Regions from separate parts of the Massilia putida genome, predicted to be linked through region 4. Evidence: predicted binding sites of a transcription regulator. Region 4 holds the regulator's gene; each other region holds the start of a gene.
What was found. The regulator sigma-54, encoded in region 4, starts transcription at its own class of promoters, with help from an activator protein. The targets are predictions, from matches to a motif close to TGGCANGNAANCTGCTTT.

Region 1 (4,710 bases), 2.5 Mb from region 4:
GCGGCGGTCACGTCGGGGGCGCCGGCCTGACCGCCGGGGCGCCGGCCGCCTGGATGCAGGGTGCCGTGTTCAATGCGTGGTGGCCGAACGCTGTTGACCGCCCTGCTGCTGGCCGGCCGGCGGCTGGGCGCCCGCCGGCATGTGTTGCCCGGACGTGCCTTGCGGCTGGGCGGCGCCATTGCCCGGCCGGATGAACGGATCGCTGAACTGGCGCACGGTTTCCTGCTGGGCGCGCAGGCCGCGCTCGGTCTGCTCGGTGGCGTCGCGGGCCACCTCGTCGGCCAGGGCACGGGCGGTACGGGTCGTATTCTGCACATGCTGTTCCGTCACGCGGGACAGATCGACCTGCGCATCGGCCGCCAGGCGCGCGATGTGCTGCTGGTAGGCGCGCAGCTTTTCCGTCGCCGGCTGCGTGCGCGCCGTGGCGGCGCTCAACAGCTCGGACTGGCGATCCGCACTCAGCACGTGTTTGCTGGCCAGCGTCGTTTCTTCCAGCATCGTCTGGACCAGTTGGATGTTCAGGTCGCACATCTGCTGGAACGAGTTGAACAGCGACTTCGACATGTCGTTCAGGAACGCGGTCTGGGCATCGATATGGGTTTTCACCGCCGGGGCGATCGTCTGTGGAAATGGATACATGGTTTGCCTCGCAAAGTTTTGGGTTGAACGGGCCGCCGCATCCGCCGCGGCACGAACCCTAAAGACTACGGTCGCGAGACAGAGGACCTTTGATCTGGGCTAATCGTGCTGGGCTTGTCGGCCTGAAGTCGCTCGTTGGCGCGTTACTTGCATGAGTTCAAGTTCCTGAACTCGCAAGGGAGCCGCCATGTTTCTACCCAACGATGTGATCCGGTACGCCGTCCCGGTGCGCACGATCCGCGTCCTGTGGATCGCGCCCGACCGTACGCTGGCCTATACCTTCGAACTCGGCTTGCCGCACAGCCAGCCGCGCGCGATCGCGCTGCAGGCCCTGGCCGAGGACGTCCTTTCCCGGCGCGCCCGGCTGCTGACCGACGACCCGTATGCCGCGCCCGCGCCGCCCCCTTACCTGCCGCAGAAACACCGCGACCTGCAAGCGAGGGCCTGGGACATCGTCGCGGGCCTGCAGGCGCATGTCCCCGCGCTGTACCAGCCGCGCGAGCGGGCCGCGCTGGTGGCGGCCTGCGCGGCCGCGCACGGCATGTCGCGGCCCAGCGTGCTGCGCTATCTGCGCCGCTTCTGGGAACGGGGCCAGACCGTCGATGCGCTGCTTCCCGACTACGGCAACTCGGGCGCGCGGGGCAAGACGCGCGGCGCCAGGGCCGGCATCAAGCGCGGCCGGCCCCGCAAGTCGGGCGACCATCCGGGGCTGAACACGGATGCCGAGATGCGCGCGACCTTCCGCGCGGCCGTCGCGCGCTATACCGTCACGCACCCGGCGTTCTCGCGCCGTGCCGCGTACCGGCAAATGCTGCAGGATTATTACCGCGACCGCCCGCCTGCCGACCTGCCCAGCTTCGGCCAGTTCAGCTATTGGTTCGACAAGGACCGCATCCACGCCGTTGCGGTGCAGCACAGGATGCTGCCCTAGCCAATCCAGTGCACCCCGGCCCAGCATAGTGCAGTGCGACAAAACGGGCCGGATTCCCCATCTTCCCCATCGATGCCGCATAGGTACGGGCCGCCGCGGTGCGTCCTGATCGGCCCCAAAAACAAAGTTTGATCCGCCAAAAATAAAGTGCGCGCCGCGTCCGGCACGGCCGGCGCTGCCCCGTCCTGCGGCCGGATGCCGGAACAAACTTTATTTGGGCCGCGAGGCTGACGCCGGGCTTACGTTCGCCCTCCATCGAAACGAACTTTATTTTCCACGTAGGTTTGTTCTATTTACCGCATCTCGCTGGCACGGCTATTGCTGAAACTTAAGTGAACGAAGAAGGTTCCTGCAATAACCACGGGAGGTGCGGATGAAACGTTTGACACGGTCGCTGACGCGGCGCGAATTCCTCCACCGGGCGGCGAGCATCGGCGGTTCGGCCCTGTTGCTGAATACGATGAACGCCTGGGGCATGGGCATCGCGTCGCGCGTGAACGCGCCGCCGGCATTGTCCGGCAGCGGCAAGGGCAAGAAAGTCGTCATCCTCGGCGCGGGCCTGGCCGGCATGACGGCGGCGTACGAACTGGGCAAGCTGGGGTACCGGGTCGACGTGCTGGAAGCGCGTCCGTTCGCGGGCGGCCGCTGCCAGACGGCGCGCAAGGGTTTCACGTTGCAGGAACTGGGCGGCGAGGCACAGACGTGCCGCTTCGACGACGGCCTGTACATCAACCACGGTCCGTGGCGCATCCCGCTCGACCACCAGTCGACCTTGTACTACACGAAGCAGTTCGACATCCCGCTCGAGGTGATGGTCAACGACAACGACCACGCGTGGGTCTACATGGAGGACGCCGGCCCGTTCTCGAAGCAGCGCCTGCGCCAGGAACAGATCAAGGCCGACATGCGCGGCCACGTGGCGGAACTGCTGGCCAAGTCCGTGCAGGCGAACCGGCTCGACACCGCGCTCACGGCCGACGACCAGCGCCTGCTGCTCGACTATCTGGCGCACGAGGGCGCGCTGTCGACGCAAGACCTCGTGTACAGGGGCCGCAACGGCGCCGGCTTCGCCGAGCAGCCCGGCGCGGGCCTCAGGCCCGGCAAGCTGGCCGACCCGCTCGGCTTTCACGACCTGCTGGCATCGAAGGTCGGCAAGATCTACAGCGCCGTGCAGGAGTTTCCGATGCACGCGACGATGTTCCAGCCGGTCGGCGGCATGGACCGCATGGCGCAGGGTTTCGTGAAGCGCGTGGGCCGCCACATCCGCTACGGCGCCGACGTGCAGACCATCCGCCAGTCAGCCGACCAGGTCACGGTCACCGTCAAGGACGTCAAGAGCGGCAAGGTGTCACAGGTGACGGCCGATTACTGCCTGTGCACGATCCCGCTGTCCGTGCTGCGCACCATCGACGCGGATTTCTCGGACGGTTTCAAGGGCGCCCTGAAGGCCGTGTCGTATGCGCCGGTCGGCAAGATCGGCCTGCAGATGAAGCGCCGTTTCTGGGAAGAGGACGACCAGATCTACGGCGGCCACGTGCTCACCGACCTCAAGGCCATCAACACGATCTCGCTGCCGTCGTCCGGCTGGCAGTCGAAGAAGGGTGTGCTGCTGGGCTACTACCACTATGCGTTGGACGCCATCGAGGTCAGCGCCTTGTCTCCCGCGGAGCGCGCGGAATTCGCCGTGAGCGCCGGCGACAAGATCTTCCCGCCTTACCGCGCCTCGTTCGAGAACGCGTTCTCCGTCGCGTGGCACCGCGTCCGGTACAACCTGGGCGGCTGGGCCGAATGGGACGAGGCGGGCCGCCAGAAGGCCTATCCGACCCTGCTGGCGGGCGAAGGCCGTGTGCTGCTGGCGGGCGAGCACCTCAGCTATCTGACGGGCTGGCAGGCCGGCGCCATCGAATCGGCCTGGCAGCAGATCGAACAACTCCACCGGAAGGCCAGCGCATGACGTTCAAACCCCTGCTTCTCGCCGCGCTCGCGGCCTGCGTCGCCCATGCCCACGCCGACGGCATGGACGGCAAGAGCCTGTTCGCGAAGAACTGCGCCGCGTGCCACCAGCCCAGCGGCAAAGGCATTCCCGGCGCCTTTCCCGCCCTCGCGGGCAACGCCTTCGTGCAGGGCGCCCCCGCCGACGTGGCCACCGTGCTGCTCAAGGGCCGCGGCGGCATGCCCGACTTTTCGGCCAGCCTGGACGACGGCGAGATCGCCCAGGTGCTGAGCTATGTCCGCTCCAGCTGGGGCAACGGCGCCGCGCCCGTCACCGAGCAGGACGTGGGCAGCACGCGCGCCGCCCTCGGCGTGGCGCCCGCGTCGCACAGCCGCTTCGGCAACAAACACTGATTCACCCACTCGAGAGGATCCATGAAAACAAACCGATATGCCGCCGCCCTCGCGCTGGCCTGCGCCCTGCCCCTGACCGCGCCGGCCGCCACGCCCACGCACGTGGCCACGATCGTGCGCCACAAGATCCCCGATTCCGATTTCCCGATCGCGCTGGCCGTCACGCTGCCGCCGGGGACCACGCTGCACTTCATCAGCGGCCAGGTGCCGCCCGTGGTCGACAAGGCGGCCGACGCGAATTCGCCGGCCGCGTTCGGCGACACGAAGACGCAGACCGTCGGCGTGCTCGCGAAGATCAAGGAGATCCTGCAAGGCATGGGTTTGACGATGGGCGACGTCGTCAAGATGCAGGTCTTCCTCGTCGGCGACCCGGGCAGGAACGGACGCGCCGACATCGCCGGGTTCATGGAGGGCTACACGCAGTTCTTCGGCGGCGCGCAGCCGAACCTGCCGGCGCGCGCCGTGGTGCAGGTGGCCGGCCTGTCGAATCCGGGCTGGTTCGTCGAAATCGAAGTCGTGGCCGCAAAAAAATAACCGGGTCAACAACCCGCGGAGACATCCACCATCAACATTGTCCAGACAAGGGGTTCACATGCATAAGGCCATCCTCCATGCCGGCGTCGCCGCCGGCGTCCTGACCTGCGGTCTCGGTCCCGTCCACGCCGCGGAAGACGACATGCCGGCGGCGCCGGCCGCCGCGGCTGCCGCCGAAGCGGGCCCGCTCAACACGGGCGTCGTGATCGTCACGGGCACGCGCGCCACGGGCCTGAAGGTCGAGAACAGCGCCTCGCCGA
Region 2 (4,710 bases), 2.3 Mb from region 4:
GCACGTACTCGAACGAGAACGAGATGGCGGTGATGAATTCGAACGGGCCGGCCGTCATCGCATCCTCGAAGTACGACTTGGGCACCGACAGGTACCACAGGCGGTCGTGCATGTGGCTCCAGTCGGAGAAGCCGCTGAAGAAGCGGTTGTACTGGCTGATCGTGTGGATCTGCGTCTGGCAGTGGCGCAGTTCGTCGACGGACTGCATCTGGCAGGCCACGCGCGCGCCGGCGCCGCGCAGGTTGCGGCCGGCCATCGCGAAGCCGCGGTGGGCCGCGTATTCCAGCGGTGACACGCCGGTCAGGAACAGTTTCAGGGCGTTCACGTAGCGCGCGTCCGTGACGTTGAGCTGGCCGTTGTTCTGCTGGAAGGCGTCGATGATGGCGTACAGCTTGCGCTCTTTTTCGGACTGGAATTTCCAATACGCGTCCATCGTCATCCGGAACGGGTCTTCCCAGCCGTTCCAGTCGTGGATGACGATGCCTTCGAACTTATCGTGCGGGAAGACGGCGTCCATCGGCTGGTAGGTGGTTTCCCAGCCCAGGTCGCGCGTGAGCAGGGCGTACTTGTCCTTGATCGACATCTTCGGCGTGGCGGCCTGGTTCGGTGCCTGCGGGGTTGCAGTGTTCATGGTGTCTCCTTGTTGTGGTGTGTCAGCGCCAGGCGAGCACGAACCGGTCTTCGGTCTCGTCGATGTTGCCGGCCAATGAGATCAGGCCGAGTTGCAGCTCTTGCGGGTCCCAGCTGCGGCCGATGAGGTCCTCGACGGTGGCGCGGTTGATCTCCAGGCGGCCGGGCGCGTCGATCTTCACCATCGCCGGGTAGCGGTACACGGTGGCGTGCGGGTTGTCGGCCTCGATGGCGTCGATCACGGGACGCATCTCGTCGTTGGCTTGCAGTGCGATGAAGACGAGTTGGTCGCTCACGATGCGGCTCCCGCGCGGGACAGGCCGAGGCCGGATAGGCGTTTTTCCAGCGGCGCCGCCACGGCCGCGAGGACATCGCCGCCGTCCGGGCCGAACAGGCGCTGCGCCACCGGGGCGAGTGCCGGCTCAAAGCGGTCGATCCAGCTGTAGGCGAACCGGGACGCCGTGGCGGCATTGGCCGCGCTTTCCTGGACGACGACCTTGACGACGGCATCGACCCAGCGCGCCGTCTCCGCATGCCATGCCCGCATGAAGTCGGTCGCGAGCGAATACACGGGGCCGTGCTCGAGGGCCAGCTGCGCGTCCAGCTTCTGGTAGAACAGCGGGTAGACGAGGGCGTCGAACACGAGGTTCTGCGCGACGAAGTTCTCGAACCAGTCGCGGCACACGAGCAGGTCTTCCACGGCGTGGCGCACCGGTTGCCAGGCGGCGTCGCGCAGCCAGGCTTCACGGGCCGCGTCCACCGCCGGCTTGCCGCCGATGAGCAGGCCGACGCGGGTCAGGTACTGGGCCAACGCCAGGCGGTCCATCGTGTGGAACATCGTCGCTTCCGTGATGGCGGCGCCATAGCCGTACGCGGTGACGTAGGCATTGTTCATGTTGGCTGCCCACTCGGTATGGCGCAGGACGACGAGGGTGTTGACCAGCATTTCCTTCACCGGCCCGGGCAGGGCGGCCAACAGCGCGCGCTGTTCGATGAATTCGAGGTTCTTTTCCATCGAGTCCTGCTGGCGCGCACGGGTGTTGACCCAAGTGCCGTAATAAAACTGGCGCGGATCCTTGAGCGCATACCAGTCGGCCATCACAACGGCCGTGCGGCGCCGGTCGTACAGCTCGTAGTCGGGCTGCCACAGCGGACGGTAGTGAAAGTTGGCGTCCGGCTGCAGGTCGTACATCGCTTCCTGGTAGCGCGTGGCCGGCTTGTCGGCGCCGAGGCGGCGCGCGATGTTGGCGAACGTCTGGCGCACGGGCTTGACGCTGTCGGTCCGTATGTCGATTTGCATGATGGGTCTCCTGGTCGTTTTAATCGTGGGGATGCGCGCCGGGCACGCTGTCGTGCCAGTGGCGTCGCTGGTGGTCGAGTTGCGCGGACGGCAGGTCCGGCAGCACGAGGGCGCGCTCGCGGCGGCGGAACGCTTCGTACTGCACGGGACGCATCGTCAGTTCCACGCACAAGTCCGGATCGCCGATCGAGAATTCGAATCGCACCCAGCCTTCGTCGCGCGACGTCACGCGCACGAAGCGGCCGGACGGTTCGGGGTTGTGGATCATGTCTCCTCCTGTTGTCGGGTGCTGCACAGGAGCTATAGCAACCGCTATGCCAGGAGGTTAAGTGATTGAATTTAAAGGGAACGTGCGCCGGCGCCGGCGTGGCGCGGCGCGCGGAACTCACGATTTGATGAAGCCCTGCGCGATGGTTTCAGCAAATGCGCAGGCGGGGCAGAAGGGAAACTACTTGACGCCTTTCAGCTTGTCCAGCCGATAGGCAAGCTGCGGCCGCGTGATGCCGAGCAGGCGCGCCGCCTGCGTGACGTTGCCGTCGGCCCTGGCCATGGCGGTGTGGATCAGGCGCGCCTCGAACTGGTCCAGCCTGAAGTCTTCATTGAGCAGCTGCTCGCACAGCGTGTCCGGTGCGGACGGCGCATCGGGCGCGGGCGGCGTGTGCAGGCGGCCGGATGGCGCGATGGCCATCATGCCGCCGGCTTCGGCCAGCGTAGGGAACAGCGTGTGGATGTCGATCATCTGGCCACTGTCGGTGAGGATCACGCCGCGCTCGATCATGTTCTCCAGCTCGCGGATGTTGCCCGGCCACCGGTAGTGCATCAGTGCCTGCATGGCCTTGTCGGAGACGCCCAGAATGCGCTTGCCATACATCGTGTTGTACTTGCCGACGAAGTGTTCCGTCAGCAGCGGGATGTCCTCGATGCGCTCGCGCAGGGGCGGGATGTGGACGGGATAAACGTTCAGGCGGTAGTACAGGTCCGCCCTGAACTTCCCTTTCTCCACGGCCTGTTTCAGGTCCTCGTTGGTGGCCGCCACGATGCGCACGTCGACCTTGTGGCTGTGCGTGCCGCCCACGCGTTCGAGTTCGCCTTCCTGCAGCACGCGCAGCAGCGCGGCCTGCGCGCGTGGCGACAACTCCACCACCTCGTCGAGGAAGATCGTGCCGCGGTGGGCACGCTCGAACTTGCCGGGCCGGCTGACGGTCGCGCCCGTGTACGCGCCTTTCTCCACGCCGAACAGCTCTGCCTCGATCAAGTCGGGAGGGATGCTGGCGCAATTGACCGCCACGAAGGGCTGCTCCGCGCGCGGCGAGCCGACGTGCAGGCCGCGCGCGAACACTTCCTTGCTCACACCCGTCTCGCCCAGCAGCAGCACGTTGGCCCGGCTGGCCGCGGCCCGGTGGATTAGCTTGCTCGCTTCCCGGAATGCGCGCGACCGCCCCACGGAATTGGCCAGCGTGTCCTGCTCGCCGGCCTGTACGACGTCGCGCAGTTCGCTCAGCTGGCTTTGCAGTGCGAACAATTCCTCGGCCATGGAATCGCGCAGCAGCAGCCGTTCCGTCTCGGCGCGGTCTTCCCATTCCTCGGCGGGCTTGCCGACGATCTCGCAGTGCGCGCTGCCGCAAGCCGCGCAGGCCGTTTCCTTGTAGATGATGGGGCGGCCGATGAAATACGTCGTGTAGCCACTGGCGTAGCCCAGCTGGCTCCAGCACACGGGCTCGTTGCTGACGTCGTGGTGCTGGAGGTAGACCTGCGCCTCGAACGAATTGCGCCAGGCGAAACGGCCGGAGAACGTACCCTTGGCAAGGTCGAAATCCAGTTCCAGCGGCGTCACGTGCACGAGGCCACGGATGCTGTGCAGTTGCGGACCGACCATGAAGGCCTGTTCGGCCGGCAGGTCCGGCCGCAGCTTGCGCGCGAGTTCCGCGTCGCGCAGGCCGGTCCGGTAGCCGAAGCGCATCAGCAGCGCACGGGCGCGCTGCACGCCCATGCTCTCGACCAGTTCGTCGCGCAGTACGCCCCATGCCGCCGTGGGATTGAGCATCACGCGCTGCTCGTTCAGCCAGATCGTGCCCTGGTCGGGATCGAAACGGATCTGCGCGAGCAGGTCCTCGTTGGAAGGTAACTGCGGGTTGTCCACTGCGGCGTCTCCGGCGTGTTTATCGATGTTTTCGGCCAAGTGTGCCACAGATGCCGGGCCCCGTCAGGCGGCCGTTTCTCGGCTCTTCCGCGGCTCTGCCGGACTTCATCATTTGATGAAGCGCGCTTCACCAAATGATGACGTGCACGGTGCCGGACATGCGCCGTTCCCTGGCGGAACCCGTATGGCACGGTCGTTGCGTACCCGTCCGCCGCCACGACAACATCAACAAGGAGACGAAATGAAACGAGCAAGCGTGCTTGCATTCGCGCTGGTGTCCGCGTTCGGCGCCGCCCGCGCCACGGAAGGGGGCGGCCTGGGCGTCTATCCGGACGGGCTGGAGAACTTCATGTCCGGCGCGTTGCCGCCGCCCGGCGCGTACGGCATCGTGTACGGCAGCCACCTGCATTACGACACGGTGCGCGATGGCGCCGGCAACCGCGTGGGACCGCCGGACTTCCGCGTCGCGGTGGACGTCATCGCGCCGCGGTTGGTCTGGGTCACGGGCCGGTCGGTGCTCGGCGGCCAGCTGGCGCTGCATGCGGTGGCGCCGCTGCTGGACGTCGACGTGCACGCGGGCGGCGGGCGGTGGACGAGTCGCGGACTCGGCGACATGACGGTCGGCGCAGCACTCGGCTAT
Region 3 (4,710 bases), 710 kb from region 4:
TCGCGACGAGCAGCAGGCCGACGATGCCCCACACCACCTGGCGCGGCGCATAGCGCTGCAGGTTGGTGGCGAGCCCGCGGCCCGTCACGCGGCCGATATTGGCGCTGATGACCTGGATCGCGGCCATCAGCGGATACGTCAGCAGCAGCGTCCACAGCAGGTTGAACCCGAACTGGGCGCCGGCCTGCGAATACGTGGCGATGCCGCTCGGATCGTCGTCGGCCGCGCCGGTGATGAGGCCCGGCCCCAGCTTCGAGAGCCAGGTCGACGCTTCCGGCGACGGCGGGGCGATGGTACGGTCGGCATCCTTGGTGTCTTCAGGTTTCATGCAGGCCATCATGCACCGGGAGGCAACGGCAATATGTACGCTTGCGCACACTATGCATGGGCCGTAATGTCCGGCCTTCGTCATTCCCGCGCACGCGGGAATAGTGCCCCGGCACGATTCCCGCCATGCTGAGTTTCCGGAGCCGAATGTCGGAAATATCGTACGGTGTTTCCGACGTATCGAATTCTGTCACTCAGCATGGCGGGAACGACGGTAGATCACTTCTCCGACCGGATCCACTTCTCCACCTGCGCCTGCAGGATAGGCAGCGGCAGCGTCCCGTCCCCCAGCACCACCTCGTGGAACTTGGCATAGCTGAACTTCGGCCCCAGTTCCTTCTGCGCCCGCGCGCGCAGGTCGAGGATCTTCAGGGCGCCGATCTTGTACGCCAGCGCCTGGCCCGGCCACACCATGTAGCGCTCGACCTGGTTCGCAGCGCGCGCCTCGCTGTAGCCAAGGTTGTCCATCATGTACGCGACCGCCTGCTCGCGCGACCAGCCCTGCGCATGCATGCCCGTGTCGACGACGAGGCGCACGGCGCGCAACAATTCGTCGTTCAGGTGGCCGTAGTACGCAGCCGGATCGTCGTACAGGCCGAATTCGCGGCCCAGCGTCTCGCAGTACAGCGCCCACCCTTCCGTGTACGCGGCGGCGCTCGGGTGCTCCGTGAAGAATTTGCGGAAGTCCGGCAACGGCAATTCCTTCAGCAGCGCCGCGTGCAGGTGGTGGCCCGGCACGCCTTCGTGCAGGAACAGGCTCGTCATGCCGACCGTGCTGTAATCCTTCGGGTCGTTGACGACGGCCCAGAACACGCCCGGATGCGAACCGTCGGCCGCGACGGGCGTGTAGTGGTCGGACGCGGTGGCGCGCGTCAGCTCCGGCTCCAGCTGGATGTCCAGCTTCGCCTTGGGCAGCAAGGTGAAATACTCAGGCAGCTTCGCCTCGACGGCGCCGTAGATGGCGCGGTAGCGGTCCAGCACTTCGCGGTCGGTCTTGAACGGTTTGAAGCGCGGTTGGGCGGCCACCCATTGCGGGAAGGATTTCAAAGGTCCGTCGTAGCCCAGCTTCGGCGCCAACGCCGCCATCTGCTGCTGGATGCGCGCCACTTCCTTCTCGCCCAGCGCGTGGATCTCGGCGGGCGTCAGGTCGAGGTTCGTGTTGTCGCGGATGCGCGCCTGGTACCACGCGGCCCCGTTCGGCAACGCGCCGTAGCCGGCCGTCGCGCGGCCCGCGGGCAGGTAGTCCTTTTCGAGGAAGCTGTTCAGGCGCGCGAGCGCGGCGTCGATCTTTTGCGCGGCCTGGCGATAGCCGGCGGTGAGCGTCTTCTTGTCCTGGTCGGAGAAGCCGGCCGGCAGATTCTTGATAGGCGTATAAAAAATGCTCGCTTCCGCATCGTTCGCGGCTAGCTGGCGGAACTGCGGCAGCATCTTCGCCGTGATCGCCTTGGGCTGCACGACGCCCGTGCGCATGCCCTCTTTCATGTTGGCGATGGCCTGGTCGATCCAGGCCGGCAGCTGTTCCAGCCGGGAGAGATAGGCACGGTACTGGGCCGGCGTCGCCAGCGGCTGCGAACCCGTGCCGCTCGCGTAGTTGGCCAGCGTGCTCGGAATATTGTCGAAGTGGTTCAGCGGCAGCAGGTGCTCGGGGAAGCGTTCCAGGTCGAGCTGGCTGCGGATCTCGGAGACGAGGATGTCGTAGTTCAGCCGGGCCTTGTCCGAGAGGCGCGCACGGTCGATCTTCTGCAGCTCGTTCAACAGCCGATGGTTGGCGGCGAAGTAGCGGGCGCGGACCTTCGGGGCGATCGCCATCCCGATCTGGTCGTCGTAGCGGCTGTCGCCGTTGGCCGTCGCGTACAGCAGCGGATCGAAACGGGCGCGCGCATCGTAGAAGCGGGCGGCCACGCGGTCCACCTGGCGCTCGGCGGCGGATGCGGTCTGGGTTCCCGGCGTCGTGGCGGTATGGGCGGACAGGATAGGTGCGCCGGCCGCCACAAAGGCCGCGAGGATGGCGGCGTTCAGGGTGCGGTTCATGGGTCTCCTTTGTGAGGTTTGCCCGCAAGCATACTACGACTTGCCGAATTGATCACACCAACAAAGGGCCCCATTTTGGCGCATTCCGTGCACCGTCGCGGTGCTTTTGCACGCTTACGGGGCAATGCACATGACATGCTCGCCTTGGGTGCACCGTTTCACCAAATTGGAACGTTTATTGCTACGAAGAAGTGCTTATCAGACCAACTTGCACTTTTTTGGAGTAGTACGCATGGATGCATACAAAAGCGGAGCCGACGCGCTCTTCATCTTGCTCGGCGGGATCATGATCCTGGCGATGCACGCCGGCTTCGCCTTCCTCGAACTGGGTACGGTACGCCGCAAGAACCAGGTGAACGCCCTGGTCAAGATCCTGATCGACTTCGCCGTCTCCACCATCGCCTATTTCTTCGTCGGCTATGGCATCGCCTACGGCATCCACTTCATGGGCGCCACGAGCACGCTCGTCGCCAAGAACGGCTACGAGCTGGTGAAGTTCTTCTTCCTGCTGACGTTCGCCGCCGCGATCCCGGCCATCATCTCGGGCGGCATCGCCGAGCGCGCCAAGTTCCACCCGCAGATGGCCGCGACCGCCCTGCTCGTGGGCCTCGTGTACCCGCTGTTCGAAGGCATCGCCTGGAATAACCGCTTCGGCATCCAGGACTGGCTCACGTCGAGCTTCGGCGCGGCGTTCCACGACTTCGCCGGTTCCGTGGTCGTGCACGCCGTCGGCGGCTGGGCCGCGCTGCCGGCCGTGCTGCTGCTGGGCGCGCGCCGCGGCCGCTACACCAAGGATGGCCGCATCTCGGCGCACCCGCCGTCGAACATCCCGTTCCTCGCGCTGGGCGCCTGGATCCTCACCGTCGGCTGGTTCGGTTTCAACGTGATGAGCGCGCAGACGCTGGACAAGATGAACGGCCTCGTCGCCGTCAACTCGCTGATGGCCCTCGTGGGCGGCACCTTGACCGCCTTCGTGATGGGCAAGAACGACCCAGGCTTCGTCTACAACGGCCCGCTGGCCGGCCTCGTCGCCGTGTGCGCCGGTTCGGACCTGATGCACCCGCTGGGGGCGCTCGTGACGGGTGCCGTCGCCGGCGCGATCTTCGTCATGATGTTCACCTTGGCGCAGAACCGCTGGAAGATCGACGACGTGCTGGGCGTGTGGCCCCTGCACGGCCTGTGCGGCGCGTGGGGCGGCATCGCGGCCGGCATCTTCGGCAGCCAGGCGCTGGGAGGCCTCGGCGGCGTGTCCATGGTATCGCAGCTGATCGGCACCCTGTTGGGCATCGCCGTCGCCGGCATCGGCGGCATCATCGTCTACGGCCTGCTCAAGGCCACCGTCGGGCTGCGCCTGGACGCCGAGGAGGAATTCGACGGCGCCGACCTGGCCATCCACCGCATCAGCGCCACGCCGGAACGCGAAACCACGTTCCAATAAACGTTCCAGTCAGACTCACGCCTCGCGCGCGGCCGCAGCCTCGCCGCCGCGCGTCACCGCGCGCAGGATCGCGGCCGCCAGCGCCGCCGGCTCGACCGGCTTGGCCAGGTAATCCGTAAAGCCGGCCTGCAGCGCCTTGGCTCGGTCGTCCTCGCGCGTAAACGCCGTCAGGGCGATGGCGGGAATGTCCGCCGTGGTGGCGCGCCGGCGGACGCGCCGCATCAGTTCGAAGCCGTCGACTCCGGGCATTCCCACGTCGCTCACGATCACGTCCGGCACCTCCTCCTCCAGCAACGCCAGCGCCGCGCCGGCGCCGGGCGCCGTCCTCGTGGCCGCGCCGCTGTACGACAGGATCTGTTCCAGCACGTCGAGCGTATCGGGCGCGTCGTCGACCACCAGGACCCGCACGCCCGACAGATCGGCCAGGTCGCGCGGCGCGGCCGCCCCGGCCGGGCGCGTGTCCGCCGCCGTCGTGACGGCCGCCGGCTGGCGCGCCAGCGGCAGGCGCACGGTGAACGTCGTGCCCGCGTGGGCGCCGGCGCTGTCGACGGCAATGGTGCCGCCGTGCAGTTCGACGAGCTGCTTGGCGATCGACAGCCCCAACCCGAGGCCGCCGTGCTGGCGCGAGATCGACGCGTCCTGCTGGCGGAAGCGGTCGAACACGTACGGCAGGAAACTTGGATCGATGCCGATGCCGGAATCGATCACGCGGATCACCGCGTCGTTGCCGTCGCGCCCCAGCAACACCTGCACGTTGCCGCCGGTCGGCGTGAATTTGACCGCGTTGGCCAGCAGATTCCACAGCACCTGCTGCGGCCGGCCCGGATCGGCGCGCACCTCGAGGGGCAGGACGCCGGCCTCGCGTCCCAGGTCGGAGCGCAGGGCGATCTTCTTGGCGGCCGCGGCCGGATGCA
Region 4 (4,710 bases):
CCGCGCTACGTGATCTCGGGCGAACGCCTGACGCACCGCCCGGCCGACAACACGGCCCTCGTCGACAAGCCCGTCGTGCAGAGCCTCACCACCGAGCATCCGCCCATGACGATGACGGCCGAGCACGCGCTCGTAAACCAGAACCAGAACCAGATCGACCTGACCGGCAACGTCGACATCCAGCGCCCCGGCAACGCGGCGTCGCAGCCGCTGCGGATCCGCACGGAAGTGCTGACCGTGCTGACGGACGACGAGATCGCCAAGACCGACCGGCCGATCCACATGACGCTCGGTAAAGCATCGGTCGACGCCGTGGGCATGGTGGCCAACAACGCCACCCAGCAGATCGAACTGGGCGGCCGCGGCGCAATCAGCTATCCGCCGCGCCAGTCGCGCTGAGCCCGCTGAAGCCAATAGGCCAATAGAGAGGACAACCGAATGAAAAAAATACTCGCCGCCGCCATCTTCCTGCTGGTGCCGCTGGCTGCTTCGGCCGAGAGGGCGGACGCGCTCAAGCCGATCAACATCCAGTACGACAAGGCCAACGTCGACCAGGTGACGCAGAACTATGTCGCCACCGGCAACGTGATCATCACGCGCGGCACCATGATCCTCAAGTCGGACCGCGCCGAGGTCAAGGAATCGCCGGACGGCTACCACACGTTCATCCTGACGGCCGAGCCGGGCAAGCTCGCGACCTTCCGCCAGAAGCGCGATGGCGGCCCCGACCTGTGGGACGAAGGCCGCGCCCAGCGCATCGAATACGACGAGCGCAACGACCTCGTCAAGCTGTTCTCGAAAGCGATGATCCGCCAGCTCGAGGGCCAGAAGGTCACGCAGGAAATGGACAGCAAATTCATCTCCTACGACAACCGCAAAGAGGTGCTGGTCGGCCGCAACGACGCCACCGGCGCCGACAAGCCGGGCAATGGCCGCGGCAGCATCACGCTGCAGCCGCACCGTGCGCCGGCGCAGGCGACCCCGGCGGCCGCCCCGGCACCGGCGGGCAAGCAATGACGGAGGCCCGCACGATGGACGTACGCACCGAGGTTCCGCCGGTCGAATGCGGCGGCAGCACGCTGGTCGTCAAGGGCCTGCAGAAGAGCTACGGCAAGCGCCTCGTGGTGCGCGACGTGTCGCTGCAGGTCGCGTGCGGCGAAGTCGTCGGCCTGCTGGGGCCGAACGGCGCGGGCAAGACGACGTCGTTCTACATGATCGTGGGCCTGGTGCCGTCGGACGCCGGCAGCATCGACATCAACGGCACCGACATCATGCGCCTGCCGATCCACCGGCGCGCGCTGCTGGGCCTGTCGTACCTGCCGCAGGAAGCGTCGGTGTTCCGCAAGCTGACGGTCGAAGAGAACATCCGCGCCGTGCTGGAATTGCAGCGCGAGAACGGCAAGCCGCTGACCAAGACGCGCATCGCCGAACGCCTCGACGAGCTGCTGACCGAGCTGCAGATCGAAAAGTTGCGCGAGAGCCCGGCCCTGTCGCTGTCGGGCGGCGAGCGCCGCCGCGTGGAGATCGCGCGCGCCCTCGCGACCAATCCGCGCTTCGTGCTGCTGGACGAACCGTTCGCCGGCGTGGATCCAATTGCCGTCATCGAGATCCAACGTATCGTGCGCTTCCTGAAGGAGCGCGGCATCGGCGTGCTGATCACGGACCATAATGTGCGCGAGACGCTCGGCATCTGCGACCGCGCCTACATCATCAACCAGGGGGCGGTGCTGGCATCCGGCCGACCCGACGACATCATCGCCAATGAATCGGTGCGCCGCGTTTACCTGGGCGAACACTTCCGAATGTAGTCATGAAACAGACGCTGCAACTCAAGACTTCACAGCACCTTGCACTGACGCCCCAACTCCAGCAATCGATCCGGCTGTTGCAGCTGTCGACTCTGGAGCTGCACCAGGAAATCGAGCAGGTCTTGAGCGAGAACCCCTTGCTCGAACGGCTCGACGATCCGCTCGACCGGTCGGTGCGCCTGCTGGCCGACGGCGCCATCAACAGCGCGCCGGCATCGACGCAGGCCGGTGAGGCGCCGGCCGCGCAGGGCTCGGGCGAGGAGGGCGGCGCGCCCGCCGAGCATGGCAATGGCGAGAACGGCGAAGCGGGTGGCGACAGCGGCGAAGGCGGCGGCAGCGAAGCCGGCGAGGACTGGGGCGAGTACGGCCGCAGCGGCAGCGGCGGCGACGATGAAGACGGCCGCCCGCAACTGGAAGCGAGTCCCGTCACGCTGCGCGAGCACCTGATGGAGCAGGTGCGCCTGACGTGCTGCGCGCCGCGCGACTGCGCGCTCGTGGAACTCGTCGTCGATGCGCTGGACGACAACGGTTATCTGGAAGAGCCGCTGGAAGACATCCACGCGCGCCTGCCGGCCGAACTGGAGATCGAGTTCGAGGAATTGCGCATGGCGCTCGCCCTCGTGCAAAGCATGGACCCGCCCGGCGTGGGTGCGCGCAGCGCGGCCGAATGCCTGGCCCTGCAGATCCGCCGCATGCCCGGCGTGCCGCTCGTCACGCGGCGCATGGCGCTCGTCATCGTCGAAAAATACCTGACGTGGTTCGCGCAGCGTGAATTCAACAAGCTCAAAAAGGCGCTCGATTGCGACGACGAAGACCTGCGCGAAGCCCAGGCCGTCATCCGCCAGTGCAACCCCCATCCGGGCGCGGCGTTCGCCTCGGATGTGTCGGACTTCGTCGTGCCCGACGTGATCGTGCGCCGCGCCAAGGACGGCTGGAGCGTGCAGCTGAATCCGGAAGTGATGCCGCGCCTGCGCGTGAACAGCCTGTACGCCTCGCTGATGAAGCAGGGGAAATCAGAAACACAGCTGGGTGCACAGTTGCAGGAAGCCAAGTGGCTCATCAAGAATATGCGGCAGCGCTTCGACACGATCCTGCGCGTGGCCCAGGCTATTGTGGATCGCCAGCGCAACTTTTTCTCGCATGGCGCAGTCGCGATGCGGCCCCTTGTTTTACGTGAGATAGCTGATACACTAGGTCTACACGAGAGCACAATTTCTCGAGTCACAACTCAGAAATATATGCTGACCCCGCACGGCATGTTCGAGTTGAAGTATTTCTTCGGGAGTCACGTTGCCACCGAAGCGGGAGGCGAAGCATCGTCGACGGCAATACGGGCCCTCATCGTACAACTGACAGGAGCAGAAGACCCCAAGAATCCCTTATCCGACAGCAAGATCGCGGAGATGCTAGGGGAACAGGGAATGGTGATCGCGCGGCGCACGGTCGCGAAGTACCGTGAGGCGCTGAAGATTCCACCCGTCAGCCTCCGCAAATCCTTGTAGCAAACTCTTGCAACAACGTTGCCATTTGCGCTTGATGCGCGCACGGCAACGCATCTTCAAAGGAGTGTGTATGAATCTCACAATCAGCGGACATCATCTCGATGTAACTCCAGCCATCCGAGAATACGTACAGAACAAGCTCGAACGCATCACCCGCCATTTCGATCAAGTGATCGATTCCCACGTCATCCTCTGCATCGACAATCTCACCGAGAAAGAAAAACGCCAGAAAGCGGAGATCAACCTGCGTGTCGCGGGCAAGATCGTCCATGTCGCCAGTGCCGCGCACGATTTATATGCCGCGATCGACATGCTGATGGACCGCCTCGACCGTCAGGTCGTCAAGTACAAGCAAATGCTCAAGGATCATGACAACGCGTGCATCAAGCGCATGTCCGAAGGAGGAGAGGAAGCTGCCGTCGCGGCGTGATACCACGCCAGCCGCAGCACCGAGGAACGAAGGGCGCATTGGCGCCCTTTTCGTTTTTATGGGCGCTACAATGTATCTCTGATTATTTCAATAACAAGGAGGAGCCTCGCAAAACCGTCGCGAGCGGCAGCAATGTTGTTTGAGAAGCGCAGCTGTACGACGAGTACAGCGAGCATCGCGGAACGACAGTGCAACGCGCAGCAGGTTTTTCGACGCGCCGAAGAGACATGACCGAACACGTACTGACGCGGATCGCCAACCGCACGGGCATCATCACCCTGGACCGACCGAAAGCGCTGAACTCGCTGTCGCTGGACATGGTCCGCGCACTCACTGCGACGCTGCTCGCCTGGCGCGAACATGCCGGCATCGACGCCGTCGTCATCGCCAGCACGAGCGAGAAAGCCTTGTGCGCCGGCGGCGACATCCGCTTCTTCCATGAGGCCGGCAAAGCCACGCCGCAGACGGGCAGTCCGCTGCTGGAAGATTTCTTCACCGAGGAATACGCGCTCAACCACCTGATCCACTTTTACCCGAAGCCGTATATCGCGCTGATGGATGGCGTGGTGATGGGCGGCGGCATGGGCATCGCCCAGGGCGGGCCGGATTGCGGCCTGCGCATCGTGACGGAGCGCTCGAAGATCGCCATGCCCGAGGTGAACATCGGCCTGTTTCCGGACGTGGGCGGCAGCCACTTCCTGTCGCATGCGCCGGGCCGCCTAGGCCACTACCTTGGCGTGACGGGCGTGACCATCGGCGCCGCGGACGCCATCTACGTCGGCCTGGCCGACGTGTTCGTACCGGCCGCCCAACTGGACGCGCTGCGCGCGCTGATCGAGTCGACGCCAGGCGCGGAACTGCCGGGCGCGATCCGCGCGTTTGCCGCGCCGTTCGCGCCCGACGCCGGCGAGCTGGCAGCGCAGCGCGAGGCGATCGACCGCCACTTCGGCGCGGACTCCGTCGCGGCCGT

Region 1: the regulator sigma-54 is predicted to act here: its motif matches at 1,878-1,895, upstream of BVG12_RS11045 (flavin monoamine oxidase family protein).
Region 2: the regulator sigma-54 is predicted to act here: its motif matches at 2,233-2,250, upstream of BVG12_RS32640 (phenol hydroxylase subunit).
Region 3: the regulator sigma-54 is predicted to act here: its motif matches at 2,526-2,543, upstream of BVG12_RS25440 (ammonium transporter).

What each region holds. Positions count from the first base shown of each region.
Region 1 covers NZ_CP019038.1:1,980,044-1,984,753, forward strand. The annotation lists gene BVG12_RS11030 (acyltransferase family protein) at 1-30, shown strand, start outside; gene BVG12_RS11035 (phasin family protein) at 70-639, opposite strand; gene BVG12_RS11040 (hypothetical protein) at 827-1,570, shown strand; gene BVG12_RS11045 (flavin monoamine oxidase family protein) at 1,944-3,524, shown strand; gene BVG12_RS11050 (c-type cytochrome) at 3,521-3,916, shown strand; gene BVG12_RS11055 (RidA family protein) at 3,938-4,450, shown strand; gene BVG12_RS11060 (TonB-dependent receptor plug domain-containing protein) at 4,509-4,710, shown strand, end outside.
Region 2 covers NZ_CP019038.1:6,833,262-6,837,971, forward strand. The annotation lists gene BVG12_RS32625 (aromatic/alkene/methane monooxygenase hydroxylase/oxygenase subunit alpha) at 1-631, opposite strand, end outside; gene BVG12_RS32630 (MmoB/DmpM family protein) at 654-926, opposite strand; gene BVG12_RS32635 (ferritin family protein) at 923-1,930, opposite strand; gene BVG12_RS32640 (phenol hydroxylase subunit) at 1,950-2,198, opposite strand; gene BVG12_RS32645 (sigma-54-dependent Fis family transcriptional regulator) at 2,379-4,070, opposite strand; gene BVG12_RS32650 (SphA family protein) at 4,312-4,710, shown strand, end outside.
Region 3 covers NZ_CP019038.1:5,230,621-5,235,330, reverse strand. The annotation lists gene BVG12_RS25450 (Nramp family divalent metal transporter) at 1-328, opposite strand, end outside; gene BVG12_RS25445 (DUF885 domain-containing protein) at 547-2,358, opposite strand; gene BVG12_RS25440 (ammonium transporter) at 2,591-3,796, shown strand; gene BVG12_RS25435 (MHYT domain-containing protein) at 3,812-4,710, opposite strand, start outside.
Region 4 covers NZ_CP019038.1:4,519,195-4,523,904, forward strand. The annotation lists gene lptC (LPS export ABC transporter periplasmic protein LptC) at 1-399, shown strand, start outside; gene lptA (lipopolysaccharide transport periplasmic protein LptA) at 439-1,017, shown strand; gene lptB (LPS export ABC transporter ATP-binding protein) at 1,014-1,808, shown strand; gene BVG12_RS22290 (RNA polymerase factor sigma-54) at 1,811-3,310, shown strand; gene hpf (ribosome hibernation-promoting factor, HPF/YfiA family) at 3,381-3,740, shown strand; gene BVG12_RS22300 (enoyl-CoA hydratase/isomerase family protein) at 3,968-4,710, shown strand, end outside.